One region of the Kurthia sp. FSL E2-0154 genome, then DNA from elsewhere that is predicted to be linked to it. Evidence: predicted binding sites of a transcription regulator. Region 1 holds the regulator's gene; the other holds the start of a gene.

Region 1 (8,315 bases):
CTTAAAAATAACGATTTAAAAACTTAAAAAGACATTTTAGAGAAAAAATTCTATTGATTTTGTTGTTCTTGTACATACTCTGTATAACGACGATGTACAGTTGCTTTACTCACATGAAAACCAGCAATTTTTAACGTGGCAGCTATTTCTTCATAAGTAAGCCCCTTTTTTCTTAATGCAACAATTTGATCAAGCGGCACATCAATTCTTTCGCGTCCTTCTGGATTACCACGATTACTAATATTTAATTCTGGACGATAGCCATTTTCAACAGCACGACGCATTCCTCGTTTGATTTTTGCATTATGTATTTTGCGTTGGTACTCCTCTACAATCGCTAAAATCTCCAGTAACATCGAATCCATATCGTTTAGTTTCATTTCACCATCTGATGACATAGAGTAAATCGTTGTATCGTATTTTTGTAAAAGATGTAAAACAGCCATTCGACCATTCCCGCGTCCAATACGTGTCTCATCTTGAATAAATAGAGCAGATTGCGGATATTGTTTTAAGAAATCTAACAATTCTAATAATCCTTCACGCTCAATATCATAACCACTATGGCGGTCTTCAAAAATACAATCTAATGTGTACCCTTTTTCTTTAGCATAGGCAGTTAATTCAATTTTTTGTCTTTCTAAAGACTGGTTCTGCGTTTCTTTTTCTGTACTTACGCGACAGTAAGCTACAGCTTTTTTAAATTTCATTATTGATCACTCGCTAATTCTATTTGTTGTAATTCATGATTCGTAATCGGTACGGTTAATTTCTCTCCCGCCATAATTTGCCCATCAACTAAATTGTTTTGATTAATAACTTGGTTCATCCATTTTTGTGGTTTCATATCTCCGCTATATTTTTGAGCTAAAGACCATAATGTATCACCTTCTGTAATTCGAATTTCAGTTACATGCGTCTTCGCTATTGTATCACGTACAACATTACCAACAAACAATAATACAACTACCGAAAAACAAATCACCATCACATTATTTTTGATCCACTTCATCTGAATTTCCCCTTCCAACTTTTTACTAGAATGTTTGTTCCCATCATAAACTCGAACACTTGTTTTTGTCAACGGTTTTTTCAGAACAATTGTTTGCATTTGATTTTCTACGATGTTATACTCAAAATACAAAATATAGTAGGAAGTTGAGGTGAAGGTTGTGAACACTGCATTGAAAAAAACAAAACTTTCAAAGCGTCAAGAAGCGATTTTAAATTTTATTAAAGAGGAAGTACAAAGTAAGGGTTATCCGCCTTCTGTACGCGAGATTGGGTTGGCTGTTGGATTAGCTTCTAGTTCAACTGTACACGGACATTTAGAACGTTTAGAAAGTAAGGGTTATATCCGTCGCGATAAAACGAAACCTCGTGCAATTGAAATTTTAAATCCTTTTGAATCGACTACGGCTACAAAACAAGGTGTGATGCATGTTCCACTTCTTGGTAAAGTAACAGCAGGTATGCCCATCACAGCAATTGAAAATATTGAAGAGTACTTCCCAATTCCACATACATATGGTACATCTGATGACCATATTTTTATGCTAGAAATTATGGGTGAGTCGATGATTGAAGCAGGTATTCTAGATGGTGACTATGTCATTGTGAAACAACAGTCTTCTGCAAATAACGGTGAGATCGTTGTGGCAATGACTGAAGACGACGAAGCAACGGTAAAACGTTTCTATAAAGAAGACGGTTATTACCGTTTGCAACCTGAGAATTCTTCAATGGAACCAATTATTGTTCAAAACGTATCGATTTTAGGTAAAGTAGTTGGTCTATACAGAAATATTCATTCATTTTAAATAAATTTCAACTAGTAAAGAATGTTTTTTTTTACATTCATTACTAGTTTTTATTTTGTTTAGATTTATTTTTTTACTATAGACATCTTAATCACTTACTTGCTAGCATATGTTCAAATGACTAACGTCTAATGTCTGACTTATTACTTTTAGCTTATTTTATATTTATACAAATTGTATTTTTATAACAATATCTAAAAAAACTATATTTTCTGTTAAATCGAATAATTCAATAATATATTGCTATTTCAGGATGTAATTCTTATATTTAGGAGGAAACAATTTTATTTTAAGGGGTGGCGAAATGATGTTTAAATCGAAGATTATTACTTCATTAAGCGTTGCTGCATTACTAACTGCCGTACCATTTTCTTTCGGTGCAGGAATCAATGCAACAGCTAAAACAACAAGTAAAAAAGTAGTAGAGAAAAAAATCCCTGTACAACTTTTAAGTATGAACGACTTACACGGTTATATTGATGGGAATAACAAAAAAGATAATGTAGGTACGCCAGTCGGTGGGATGGCTTCTTTAGCGTATAACTTCGAACAAGAAAAAGCTGCTTTTGCAAAAGCAAATAAGTTGAAATCAACAACTTCTAATTCACTTTCAATTCATGCTGGTGATACAGTAGGTGGCTCTCCTGCTATCTCAAGTCTTTTACAAGATGAACCAACAATGAATATTTTAAATGCAATGAATTTCTCGATTGGTGCACTTGGAAACCATGAATTCGATGAAGGTTTAGACGAATTCCAACGTATTTGGAAAGGTAAAAAACCCATCAAAGGTGTAACACAAAACTATGAATTCGTAGAAGATTATAAACAAACAACTTCTAAAATGGAGATTCTTTCAGCAAATGTAGTTGATAAAAAGACAAAAAAATTAGTTAAAGGCTTCAAACCTTATACAGTTAAAACAATCGGCGGTGTAAAAGTCGGCTTCATCGGCATTGTAACACCACGTATTAAAGAAGTCGTTTTAGCACAACATACAAAAGATATCGATGTAGTGGACCCTGGACAAGCTGTTGCAAAATATACAAAAGAATTACGTAAACAAGGCGTAAAAGCAATCGCCGTTGTCGCTCACTCATCTGTCGAAGTCGATAAAGATGCCAATTCTTCTATTGAAACACAAGAAAATTCACATTTAACAGGCGATGTAATTGATATGTTGAAAACAGCAAATAAACTCGATCCGTCGAACTCAATTGACGTCGTTTTTGCTGGTCATAATCATGGCTATGCTAACGGCACGTACAAAGGTGTTCGCGTAGTTGAAGCATATAACTATGCATCTGCTTATTCAGTTGTAACAGGTACACTAAGTTCAAAAACAAAAGACTTTATGAAGACACCAGCAGCTAAAATTAAATATAACTATACACAAACAGAAACAACGATTATGAAAAATAAAGTATCTAAAAAAGTAAATGGTATTATTCAAGAAGCAAAAAATATTGTTGGGAAAGTAATGGACCAACCAATCGCAAATATGAATACAGCAAAAATCTCACGTGAACGTGTAGCCTATCCACTAGGTGGCTCACCTGTAGGGAACCTTGTAACAGATGGTCAGTTAGCATTTGCAAAAGCAAAAGATGCTTCAGTTGACTTTGCTTTCACAAACTCTGGTGGCGTTCGCTCTGACTTAGATGCAACTGCTTCTGGCGATTCATTTGTGATTTCACGTGGCGCTGCACAAGGCGTTCAACCTTTCGGTAACATTTTAAAAATCGTTGAATTAACAGGTGCTCAAGTTAAATCTGCAATTAATAATCAATTTACAGGTGGATATGGTTTAGAAGTTTCTGGTTTAACATACACATATAAAGATAAAGCAGTAGTTGATGTATTCGTAAATGGCGAAAAGATTGATGAAGCGAAAACATATAAAGCAGTAATCAACGACTTCTTAGTAGGTGGCGGTGACCAATTCCCTACGTTTAAAGAAGCAAAAGTAATCGATGATCTTGGTTTAGATACAGATGCATTCATTCAATATATTACAAACTTAAAAACAGTAGATGCTTCTTCTGTTGTAGAACCTCGTTTAAAAGAAGTACAATAAATTTTAAAACCCGAAATTGCACCATATAGTGCAATTTCGGGTTTTATACTTTGACCATTCCATCTCTTTATTTTATGAATATAACAAAAAGATAAAAAATATTGAAACTTCTTAACAATTTTTGCTGCTATTTGTAGTAGTTGTATTCTTTTTATTTGGTATAATTTAATAGAGAATATAAACGATTAAAAGGAGGAGATTCGATGAAAACTTATACAAAACTAGCTAGTTTACTTGCAGCTTCTTCACTGCTACTTGTTGCTTGCGGAGAGCCAGAAGCAACTCCTGAAAAGGAAGTGCCTAAAACACAGGCAGCTGAAAACACGACAGCGAAAACAGAAGATGTACAAACAGAGGGTGTACAAACAGAAGGTGTACAAACAGAGGCTAGTAAAAAAGAAGACACTACTGTAACATCTACTTCTTCTAAAAAAATCGAAACAAAATCAAAAGACACGGTAAAACCTATCTTACGTGATTTTTTACAAAACCAATTCAAAACAGCGAAAAATGGTATGACAGAAGGTGTTCCATTTGAAAGTGGAAAATCGGTTTATGAAGACATTACAAACAAATGGGGAAAACCCGCTACAACATTCTCTAATAATACGAATTATATTGAATATAAAAAGAAAGGAAAAGTAACCTATGCTTTTGCCATTGGGCGCGGAGATCGTGTTTATGATGTGCGCACTTTCGTAGCACCTGACAGTTCATTTAAACTATCAGATATTACATTTTCAGATATTATAGCTATTGGTGGTAAGCCATCTTCAACAACCTATAATGGTAAAGATACAATTTTAAATTATAAAGTCGGAAAAAATACGCTGAAATTTGTTGGTCCAACAAAAACAAAAAAATTAGATCATATTTCCATATTTAATCAACGTGCTTCAGAACCAATGGGTGGACGTGGTTAATTAATTAAAAACGAGGCCTTACCGTGCGTAGACCTCGTTTTTTAATGTAAAAAATCCTATGCGTGAACTTTCATATGTTCACTACATAGGATTTATTTATTACACGATTATTTTGTCCACTCTGCTACTTTTGTTTGGTTTTCTTTAATCCAAGTTTTTGCAGCTTGTTCTGGTGGTGTACCATCATGAATATCTAACATAACTGATTCAATATCATCTGTTGTCCAGTTAAAGTTTTTCAAAATTTTATAAGCATCTGGTGATTTCTCTTTTAGCTTTTTAGAAGCGAATGTATGAATTTGTTCTTCGCCACCATATACTTTTTTCGGATCTTTTAAGAATTTTAAATCATATTTTTGGAACATCCAGTGTGGTGCCCATCCTGTAATAACGATATCTTCTTTCTTCTTGATAGCTTGACCAAGTGCTACAGTCATCGCACCTGAAGAAGATTGTTTTAGTTTCCAATCACTTAAGTTTTTATAATCTTTTAAAGCCTTTTCTGTAGCACCCATGATGCCTGCTCCTGGCTCAATACCTGTGATTTCTTTTTTCGCTTGGTCTTTTAAATCTTCAATTGAATCAACCTTCATATAATCTGGTACAACTAAACCAATTTTAGCACCTTTTAAGTTAACACCTAAATCCTCTACTTGGTCTTTATACTTATCATATTGCGCACCATGTGTATGTGGTAGCCATCCAGCTACCATTGCATCTGCTTTGTTATTTGCGACAGCTTCCCACATCACTGCATTATCAAGTGAAGTTGTTTTGACTTTAATGCCTTCTTCTTTTAAAACTTCAGCAATAACATTTGTTGAAGCTACTTCTGTATCCCATTCTACATATGCAAGTTCAACAGTTGGATCTGACTTATCTGAACTTGAAGAATTACCGCATCCAGCAAGGACTGCTGATAGACCAAGTCCTAAAGCTAGTCCTGCTGCTTTCATTGTTTTTGAAAATTTCATCTAATTCACCCTACCCTTTTTTAGTATTGAAACTTTGTGTTAAACGATCAATTAAGATTGCAAAAATAACAAGTGCTAAACCAGCTACAAAACCTGGTCCAACGTCTGCTCTTTGTACAGCTGTTAATACTTTTTGCCCTAAACCTTCTGCACCAATCATCGATGCAATAACAACCATTGATAGCGATAGCATAACCGTTTGGTTTACACCAGCCATAATTGTTGATTTTGCTAATGGTAGTTCTACGTTGAATAATTTCTGTGGTCCTGTACTACCGAAAGACTCTGATGCCTCAATTAATTCTTTTGGTACTTGTTGAATCCCTAAATTCGTAAAACGAATCGTTGGTGGGATTGAGAAAATAATCGAAGCAAATACCCCAGGTACTAAACCGATTCCGAAGAATGCAACAGCTGGAATTAAGTACACGAAACCTGGCATTGTTTGCATGAAGTCTAAAACCGGCTTCATAATACTTTCAAATACTCTACTTTTTGACATACAAATACCAACAGGAATCCCGATAATAATCGAAATTAAACTCGCAAATAGTACAAGTGTGACGGTATTCATTAAGTCATTCCATAGTCCTTGGTTATAAATGAATAGTAATCCAAGTACTGCAAAAATTGTTAAACCGAGCTTTTTCTTCGTTGCAAAAAATGCTAATACTGCAACTAATAAAATAAATACAATTGCTGGAACCATAAGTAAGAAATCTGTAACGGCAAGCATCATGCTTTCTGTATTCTCTTGAATTGCATCAAAGAAACCTTGTCCATGTTCCGTAATATAATCCATTGCATTATTCGTCCATTTTGCAAGTGGCATCATCGGAATTTGATCGAGTAAATTATTCATGTGCCGTCACCTCCGCAGATGTTTCTTTCGCGAGAGCTTCGATGACCACGCCTCGTATAAGAACGCCAACAAGCTGATTATTTTTCATGACAGCTACTGGTGTTTTTGAATCTGAAATAATTGGCAACACTTCTTCTAATAATAAATCATGTGGCACTGTTAAAATATCTTGTTGCACACAATTCATTAAATTCGTTTGACCTTCTTTTGCACAGCGCAGCGCATCGTCTGCAGTTATGTAGCCAACTAGTTGTTTTGGCGGTGTTACTGCTAATACCATACTCACTTGTTCATCCTTCATACGTTTTAATGCCATTTTGGGTCCATCATGTGCCGGATTAATCGTCACTGGCTTCACCATGATGTTTTCAGCTGTTAATACTTTAGAACGGTCGATGTCTTCAATGAAGCTACTTACATATTCATCAGCTGGATTGGTTAAAATCTCTTCACCTGTACCGATTTGAATAATTTGTCCATCTTTCATAATCGCGATCCGGTCGCCAATACGCAGCGCTTCATTCAAATCATGTGTAATAAAGATAATTGTCTTCTTCATGTTTTGTTGAAGTTCTAACAACTCGTCTTGCATCTCTTTCCGTATTAAAGGGTCGAGGGCTGAAAAGGCTTCATCCATTAAAACAATTTCGGCATCGTTTGCGAGTGCTCGTGCAAGACCTACACGTTGCTGCATACCACCGGATAATTGCTTTGGATATTGATCTTTGAAATCAATGAGTCCCGCGTTCTCAAGTGCTTTTTCAGCTTTGATTTTACGCTCTTCCTTTGGAACCCCTCGAACCTTTAATCCATATTCGGTGTTTTTTAAAATCGTTTGATGTGGGAATAACCCAAAATTCTGAAAGACCATATTAATTGAATTTCTTCGCACTTGTCGTAATTGTGTTTTATTCATTTTTGATACATCTGCATCGTTAATATAAATCTGACCGGTTGTTGGTTCAATTAAGCGATTAAGTAATCGGACAAGTGTTGACTTACCACTACCTGATAACCCCATAATCACGAAAATTTCGCCTTCTTCTACTTCAAAACTCGCATCATAAACACCCACCGTTGCGCCTGTTTCTTTTAAAATAGTTGATTTACTCTTTCCCTTCTTCACAAGCTCTTCTGCTTGCGTAACTTTTTTTCCGAAAATTTTACTTACGTTTTCTACTCTTATTTTAGCCAAGAGCTACACCTCAATTCATTGCAATATCAGTTTGTTACAAAATAAGTAACAACTTAACCCTAACAAAAAGTTGTTACTTATGTCAAATGAAAGTACTAAAAATGCCATGTTTCCCCTGGGAGAAACATGGCATTTTCCATCATTATTTTATGTTTATGAACCCTTGTTACAATAAGGTTTATGCGCCTTTTAAAAATTGACTTATCCTTTGTATAAAAAATTTTTCACAATATCGAATGAAGCTTCATTTCCGATAAAGTATAAGACATCATTTTCTTTAATCGATGCATATGGCCCTGGTGATAATAAAATCGTTTCACCACGACGAATTCCAACAATTGTAGCTGTCGTATTTTGCCAAAAGTTCAATTCTTGAATAGTCATATCTAAATATAGACATTCAGATGTTACGGTCACATTGAATGGCGCAAATGGATTAAGTGAATGGAAACGATTTGTTCGCG
Region 2 (8,315 bases), 930 kb from region 1:
ACGGTGCTTTTGTATTAAGTGGTGACACAATCGAACGTCTATTCAAAATGACAGACTTTAGTCGTGAAGAATCAATTCGTCGCTTTGCACGCCAAATGCGTGGTATGGGTGTCGATGATGAGCTTCGTCAACAAGGTGCTGAAAATGGCGATACCGTTCGTATCTTAAAATTTGAATTTGAATTTGTAGAATAAACGATTCAGGGGGGAAAAAGATGAAAAATGTAGCGGATCAAAGATATTATTTAGTTCGTGAAGATGTTTTAACAGATGCGATGCACAAAACGTTGCAAGCTAAACATTTGCTACAATCAGGAAGCGTCTCATCTATCTGGGATGCTGTGAAACAGGTTGATTTATCTAGGAGTGCTTTTTATAAGTATCGAGATGCTGTTTTCCCCTTTCACTCAATTGTTCAAGAACGCATCTTAACAGTGTTCTTGCAATTAGAGGATCGTAAAGGTACATTAGCTAGACTTCTTTCTACAGTTACCGATACACATTGTAATGTATTGACGATTCATCAAACAATTCCGATTCAAGGTAGAGCCAATGTAACATTGTCCTTAGACGTGACTGCAATGGATGTTGATTTAGACGACTTATTACAAAGTCTGAAAAAACTTGATTTTGTTGAATCAGCAGAAGTGATTAGTTCAGGCGCGTTATAAGAGGGGGCTTTTGTGTTGGAATCAAAAGAGTGGGAGAATCGCGTGGCTTATCTAGGCCCAGAAGGTACATTTACGGAATTGGCGACAAAAGAATTGTTTCCAAACGATTGGACAATCCCTTTTAAGACAATTCCAGAATGTATTGAAGCAGTTGATTCAGGACAAGTCGATCGTGCAGTAGTACCCGTAGAGAACGCTTTAGAGGGGACAGTACCACTGACGATTGATTATTTATTCCATGAGGCAGATTTGTATATTGCGGCAGAGGTATTGTCGCCGATTGAGCAGCATTTAATGGTACATAAAGACCATGCAGCGCATTATAGTGAGATGGAACGCGTGTATTCGCATCCACATGCCCTTGCGCAGTGTCATAAATTTTTGCATTACCATTATCGTTCTGTACCACTAAGTCAAACGACTTCAACAGCAGCAGCGGCACAATATGTGTCAGAACATCCAGAGAATAATATCGCAGCAATTGCGAATATTGCAGCGGCGAAACAGTATGATTTGGCGATTGTAGAACAGAATATTCATGATTTCCATTTTAATCATACGCGTTTCTTTGTATTATCGAAGCGTAATGACCGTATTGAGCGAGAAGCGGATCAGGGACCGATTAAAACAACGTTGATGATCAAGTTACCAAATGATCGTTCAGGCGCATTGCATCAAGTGTTATCTGTGTTTGCATGGCGTCAAATCAATTTAAGTAAGATTGAATCGCGTCCGTTAAAAACAGGACTTGGTGATTATTTCTTCATCGTTGACTTACTAGAAGACGAGCATGCACCTTTAATGATGGGTGCGATGGAAGAATTGAGAGCGCTTGGCTGTTCGGTTAAGTCATTAGGTAGTTACTATACGTATCAGCAAAAATAAAAAACGAGGTTAGAGTGGAAACACTCGCCTCGTTTTTTATTATGCTTCAGGTAATAGATAACCCTTTAAACGTAATTGTTCAATTGCTGCATCCAGTTTTTTTTCGTCATCGGATGAAATTACGTGTAGATGAACACCTTCTGTTAAATTCATGAGTAAGCTTGCTTCAGTTGCGGTTACTTTTTCAATAAATTGTTGTACATCATAACGACTTGATACCATGATGGACGCTGTAATTTCACCGTATACGGGATGTTCTACCGTTACGTTTTTGACTGTTACCCCTGCATCAACAAGTGTATTTAGTTCATCTTCTGCTTGTTCTGGTGTATGGAAGCTCGCAATCTCGCGTTCAAACACGCGATGATTTGGATGTTCAGATAAATAGACGTAACCTTGACTTGTCGCCATGATTGGCTCGTTTTTTGCTTTTAAGAGCGCCATGTCATTCACAATCACTTGACGCGACACATTTGTTCGTTTCGCAAGTGCTGTCCCTGTGACAGGGCGTTGTTCATTTTTCAGAATCGTAATAATGGCCTCACGACGTTCTTCACCTAATAATTTTTTCATATGATTAACACCTCGATTGAATGCTTTTACGCTGTTAATCATATCATATATTTTTAAAAATGAATCACCTTATAATCGTTCGAAAGCATTCGTGAATTGTGGTATGATAGCTACTATGGGAATGTGTGTTTGTTTTTAGCGCACGACGGATTATGCTATAATGCAAAAGGCTATGAAAAGGAGAATTCGTGTATGTATGATTATATAAAGGGACCTGTTACGCGTGTGACACCCGAATACATTGTAGTGGAGGTGACAGGTGTAGGCTGGCAATTGAATACACCAAACCCTTATGCTTTTCATGTATCAAATGAGGAAATTCAAGTATTTACACATCTAAGTGTAAGAGAAGATGCACAGCAACTATTTGCCTTCACGTCACTTGAACAACGTGAGCTATTTCGTAAGCTGATTCAAGTATCAGGGATTGGACCAAAAGGAGCGCTTGCGATTCTTGCAAGTGGACATCCATCACAAGTAATCACGGCGATTGAACAAGAAGATGAAGCTTTCTTAATTAAGTTCCCAGGTGTCGGTAAGAAGACAGCACGTCAAATGATTCTTGACTTAAAAGGGAAGTTAGATGCATTACTTGAACATGTAGACTTACCGAGTGCAGAGGACGAATTACCGTTATTCGGTGTGAATCCGAATAAACATGAACTTGAGGAAGCGATGCTTGCTTTAACAGCACTTGGTTACTCAGAGCGTGAACTTGCAAAAGTGAAGCCACAACTAGATGAAAATGAGCAATTACATACGACAGAAGCTTACATGAAGGAAGCGCTCAAAATATTATTAAAACAAAAATAGGAGGTGCAGATTGATGGAGGAACGGATTGTGTCAGGTGAGTCTACAGAATTAGATGAACAATTAGAACTTTCATTAAGACCTCAAACGCTTGATAGTTATATTGGACAACAAAAAGTAAAAGAGAATTTACGCATCTTTATTGAAGCGGCAAAAATGCGTGAAGAATCGCTCGACCACGCACTATTATTTGGACCTCCTGGACTCGGGAAAACGACGCTTGCGGCAGTTATTGCACATGAGATGGGTGTTAATATTCGTATGACAAGTGGGCCGGCAATTGAACGACCAGGAGATCTTGCAGCTATTTTAAGTTCATTAGAACCGGGAGACGTGTTATTCATTGATGAGATTCACCGCCTACCGCGTGCGATTGAAGAAGTGCTCTATCCAGCAATGGAAGATTTTTGCCTCGATATCGTAGTTGGTAAAGGTCCGGCAGCACGCTCTATCCGCCTTGATTTACCACCATTTACATTAGTTGGTGCAACAACACGTTCAGGCGCATTATCTGCACCACTTCGCGATCGTTTTGGTGTATTATTAAGATTGGACTATTATGATGAACCCTCACTTGCCGAAATTGTAAAAAGAAGTGCGGACTTATTTGGTGTTGCAGTTCATGACCAAGCAGCGAATGAACTAGCAAGACGCTCGAGAGGAACACCACGTATTGCGAACCGCCTATTAAAGCGTGTGCGTGATTATGCACAAGTTTTAGGAGACGGAGAGATTACGGTATCACTCTGTCAGACCGCTTTAGAGCTTCTACAAGTCGATCCACTCGGTTTAGATCATATTGACCGCAAATTAATCGAGGGAATGATTGAACGCTTTAGAGGAGGTCCTGTAGGCTTAGATACGATCTCTGCAAGTATTGGTGAAGAATCGATGACGATTGAAGAAATGTATGAACCTTATTTAATGCAAATCGGGTTCATTCAACGAACACCAAGAGGTCGTATGGCCACAGCACTTGCTTATACACATTTCGGATACGCGTATCCAGCAGAAACTTAATGAAAAGAAGGAAGTAACGATGAAACTAGAAGATTTTGATTACGTATTACCAGAAGAATTAATTGCGCAAGTACCACTTGAAAATCGTGCTGCAAGTCGATTGATGGTATTAGATAAAGAAACAGGTGAAGTAGAGCATCATCACTTCCCACATATTGTTGAAGAATTAGAAGCAGGAGACTGCTTGATTTTAAATGATACGCGCGTATTACCTGCTCGTTTAATCGGTGAAAAGAAAGAGACAGGTGCACATATTGAAGTGCTACTCATTAAGCAAACAGCTGATGACGAATGGGAAACATTAGTGAAACCTGCTAAGCGTATTAAAGTGGGAACAGTTGTCACATTTGGTGATGGACTATTAACAGCTGAATGTACAGGTGAGTTAGAGCATGGAGGTCGACTTTTTAAATTTAATTATGAAGGGATCTTCATCGAAATTTTAGAAAAGTTAGGTACAATGCCTCTACCGCCTTATATTCATGAGAAGTTAGATAACCAAGAGCGCTATCAAACTGTTTATTCAAAAGAACTAGGTTCAGCAGCAGCGCCGACAGCCGGTCTGCATTTTACAGATGAAATTTTAGATGCTATTCGTGCAAAAGGTGTACAAGTTGCTTTTGTAACTTTACATGTAGGGATTGGTACATTCCGCCCGGTAAGTGTTGAAACAATTGAAGAACATGATATGCATGCAGAGTTTTATAACTTACCAGCTGAAACAGCTCAAATCATCAATGATACAAAAGCGAACGGTGGACGTGTCATCGCAGTAGGTACAACATCTACACGTACACTTGAAACAGTCGCACAAAATAATAATGGTCAAATTATTGCAGAGTCAGGTTGGTCAAAAATCTTTATCTACCCTGGTTTTGAATATAAAGCAATCGACGGAATGGTTACAAACTTCCACTTACCAAAATCATCATTAGTAATGATGATTAGTGCATTGGCAGGTCGTGAAAACGTACTGAATGCTTATAAAATCGCTGTTGAAAATAAATACCGATTCTTCAGCTTTGGTGATGCGATGTTCATTCGTCCACAAAAGAAAGGAAATTAATTTATGTCAGAACAACCAATTCGCTACGAACTGATTAAAACATGTAAACAAACGGGAGCACGTCTAGGGATTGTGCATACACCACATGGTTCATTTGAAACGCCAGCTTTCATGCCAGTAGGTACACAAGCAACGGTAAAAACGATGGCACCAGAAGAAATTAAAGAAATGGGCGCAGGAATTATTTTAAGTAACACTTATCATTTGTGGCTACGCCCAGGGCATGAGATTATTAAGGAAGCAGGCGGACTTCACAAATTTATGAACTGGGACCGTGCAATTTTAACGGACTCAGGTGGTTTCCAAGTATTCTCATTAAGCGATATGCGCAAAATCACAGAAGAAGGGGTACATTTCCGCAATCACTTAAATGGTAGCAAAATGTTCCTTAGTCCAGAAAAAGCAATGGAGATTCAAAATGCACTTGGCTCAGATATTATGATGGCTTTTGATGAATGTCCTCCATTCCCAGCAACATACGAATACATGAAAGCTTCTGTTGAACGTACTTCTCGTTGGGCAGAACGTTGTTTAGAAGCACATGAACGTCCGCAAGATCAAGGACTATTCGGTATTGTACAAGGTGGAGAATTCGAAGAACTACGTAAACAATCTGCAAAAGATTTAGTCTCTATGGACTTCCCAGGGTATGCAATTGGTGGTTTATCAGTTGGCGAACCAAAACCAATTATGAACCGCATGTTAGAATATACTACGCCATTACTACCTTCGCATAAGCCACGTTATTTAATGGGTGTTGGCTCACCAGACTCATTAATCGATGGTGCGATTCGTGGTATCGATATGTTTGACTGTGTATTACCAACACGTATTGCACGTAACGGTACGTGCATGACAAGCCAAGGTCGTGTTGTCGTGAAAAATGCAAAATATGCAAAAGACTTTACACCGCTTGATCCGGAGTGCGATTGCTACACATGTAAAAACTATACGAAGGCATATATTCGTCACTTAATTAAGGCAGATGAAACATTCGGTATCCGTTTAACTTCGACACATAACTTGCACTTCTTGCAAAACTTAATGCGTCAAGTACGCCAAGCGATTCGTGAAGACCGTTTAGGCGACTTCCGCGAAGAATTCTTTGAGCAATACGGATTTAATAAACCGAATGCAAAAAATTTCTGATTCTTGTATAATAATGAATGAGAAAGGGGGAATAGAAGAATGGATTTTGGAGCTTTAGGTAATTTCTTACCATTGATCATTATCATTGCGTTAATGTACTTCATGTTAATCCGTCCAGCGTCAAAGCAGCGTAAAAAAACAGCAGAAATGCAAGCAGCTTTATCACGTGGGAACAAGATTATTACAATCGGGGGACTACATGCAACGATTGATGCAATTGACGATAAAACAGCAGTAGTTGTATTAGAAGACGGTACAAAAATGCGTTTTGAGCGTGCAGCAATTGGTCGTGTTGTAGAAGACGACGCAGCTGAATAATCAGTGTATAAAAGACACACTGGGACATAAGTGTAAAAACACTATCCCATATGAGCATAAGAAAAACTGGAATCGCGCTGTGGCGCGGTTCCAGTTTTTCGTTGCGAACGTTAAAACGAAAAGTGAAGTATTTTGTCCCAGACTGTTTTTTTGTTTGAATAAATTGGAATTAAAGGTGTAATATAATAAAGATGGTATAAAGGTTATAATAGATAGGTCATGAATCGCTTTTATCTGAAAAATGTGAAATAATAGAATCAACTCATGTTTGAAGGAGCGAATGTTTTATGCCTACAAAAGATGAAAGACCACGAAAGATGGCGGATAGCCAAACCTATGCAAAAGTTTCAAAGTCTGAAAAACGTTTACGCTTTTTAGGTTATGTGATTATGACCATATTAATCGTGGCGATGCTTATTTGGACAGTCCGTGTATTTCTAATGTAGAGGAGGCGCATTTTACATGATGCCATTCGAATCATTGTTTCAGCAGTTGCAAACGGTTTTAAATATGAAGTGTGAAGATTTACAGGCTCAAGGTTTGGAGCAACCGAATCCATCTGCTATATGGCACTATTTTGTTCATCAAAAATGGTGTGATGTGGAATCAGAGGAAGAAATGCATATTCACCAGATGGTCAGTGATTTACTAGCTTTAACAAAACAGCAATATTGTACATATATTGAGCAAACATCATATAAAATGACACCATTTGCTGAATTAGAAGAAGAAGAAATTGCCGCATTACTCGAAAGTTAGAAAAAATTTACTGAGAAGGTTTGACAGCAGGAAAGCACTGTTTCATAATAGACCTGTTACGAATAACGGTGACAAATTGACGTTATTCCATTATAGTAATAATATATTGGTATTATATTACTGCATTTAAGAACAAGCGATGTGTTAAATGTTCAGGGAGGATTTATACATGAAATTGAGAAGTCGAATTGTTGCTTTCTTCATTGTTGTCATTGCATTATTTGCAACAATGGGAGCGACAACAGAAGGCATCGTAAAGAACATTAATCTAGGTCTTGATTTACAAGGTGGATTTGAAGTTCTTTATCAAGTAGAACCTTTAAAAGGTGCTAAGCCCATTACAGAAAAAGATTTACAAGCCACTGTAACGGCCATTCAAGAACGTGTCAACGTGCTTGGAGTGAGTGAGCCGAGTATTCAAATTGAGAGTGGTAATCGCATTCGTGTGCAGTTAGCTGGTGTTAAAGATCAAGATGCCGCACGAGAATTATTAGCAACACAAGCGAACCTAACATTCCGCGACGTTAATAATAAACTATTATTAGATGGTCGCGATTTAAAACAAGGTGGAGCAAGTGATGGCTTCGATTCTCAAACGAATCAACCAATCGTATCATTAAAATTAAAAGATGCGAAAAAATTCAACGAAATCACAACAGACCTTTCACAACGTGGACCTGGTCAAAACTTAATGGTCATCTGGTTAGATTATCAAAAAGGTGATACGTACGAAAAAGAAGCCAAAAAAGAAGCTGCTGGTCAAAAGCCTAAATTTATCTCAGCTGCGTCTGTACAAAAACCTCTGAACACAACAGATGTTCAAATTTCAGGTAACTTTACTGTACAAGAAACAAAGGATTTAGCAGGTATTTTAAATGCAGGTTCATTACCTGTTCAATTAAAAGAAGTGTATTCAACATCAGTAGGGGCGCAATTTGGTCAAGATGCTTTAAAATCAACCGTACTGGCTAGTATCATTGGTGTTTTAGCTATCTTCGTCTTCATGTTAGTTGTTTACCGTTTACCAGGTGCTATCGCAATTGTGACATTAAGTGTCTTCACAT

Evidence for each region. The regulator LexA, encoded in region 1, represses DNA repair genes until DNA is damaged. The targets are predictions, from matches to a motif close to CGAACATATGTTCG.
Region 2: the regulator LexA is predicted to act here: its motif matches at 2,247-2,260, upstream of ruvA (Holliday junction branch migration protein RuvA).

What each region holds. Positions count from the first base shown of each region.
Region 1 covers NZ_JBBOPO010000001.1:534,481-542,795, reverse strand. Annotated here, with positions in the region: gene MHB75_RS02555 (YneB family resolvase-like protein) at 51-710, opposite strand; gene yneA (cell division suppressor protein YneA) at 710-1,012, opposite strand; gene lexA (transcriptional repressor LexA) at 1,173-1,820, shown strand; gene MHB75_RS02540 (bifunctional metallophosphatase/5'-nucleotidase) at 2,125-3,897, shown strand; gene MHB75_RS02535 (DUF4309 domain-containing protein) at 4,101-4,820, shown strand; gene MHB75_RS02530 (glycine betaine ABC transporter substrate-binding protein) at 4,928-5,794, opposite strand; gene MHB75_RS02525 (ABC transporter permease) at 5,805-6,656, opposite strand; gene MHB75_RS02520 (quaternary amine ABC transporter ATP-binding protein) at 6,649-7,851, opposite strand; gene MHB75_RS02515 (GntR family transcriptional regulator) at 8,053-8,315, opposite strand, start outside.
Region 2 covers NZ_JBBOPO010000001.1:1,464,481-1,472,795, reverse strand. Annotated here, with positions in the region: gene obgE (GTPase ObgE) at 1-194, shown strand, start outside; gene MHB75_RS07255 (ACT domain-containing protein) at 215-670, shown strand; gene pheA (prephenate dehydratase) at 686-1,555, shown strand; gene MHB75_RS07245 (transcription repressor NadR) at 1,595-2,170, opposite strand; gene ruvA (Holliday junction branch migration protein RuvA) at 2,321-2,941, shown strand; gene ruvB (Holliday junction branch migration DNA helicase RuvB) at 2,955-3,959, shown strand; gene queA (tRNA preQ1(34) S-adenosylmethionine ribosyltransferase-isomerase QueA) at 3,979-5,025, shown strand; gene tgt (tRNA guanosine(34) transglycosylase Tgt) at 5,029-6,174, shown strand; gene yajC (preprotein translocase subunit YajC) at 6,214-6,492, shown strand; gene MHB75_RS07215 (hypothetical protein) at 6,780-6,938, shown strand; gene MHB75_RS07210 (post-transcriptional regulator) at 6,955-7,251, shown strand; gene secDF (protein translocase subunit SecDF) at 7,421-8,315, shown strand, end outside.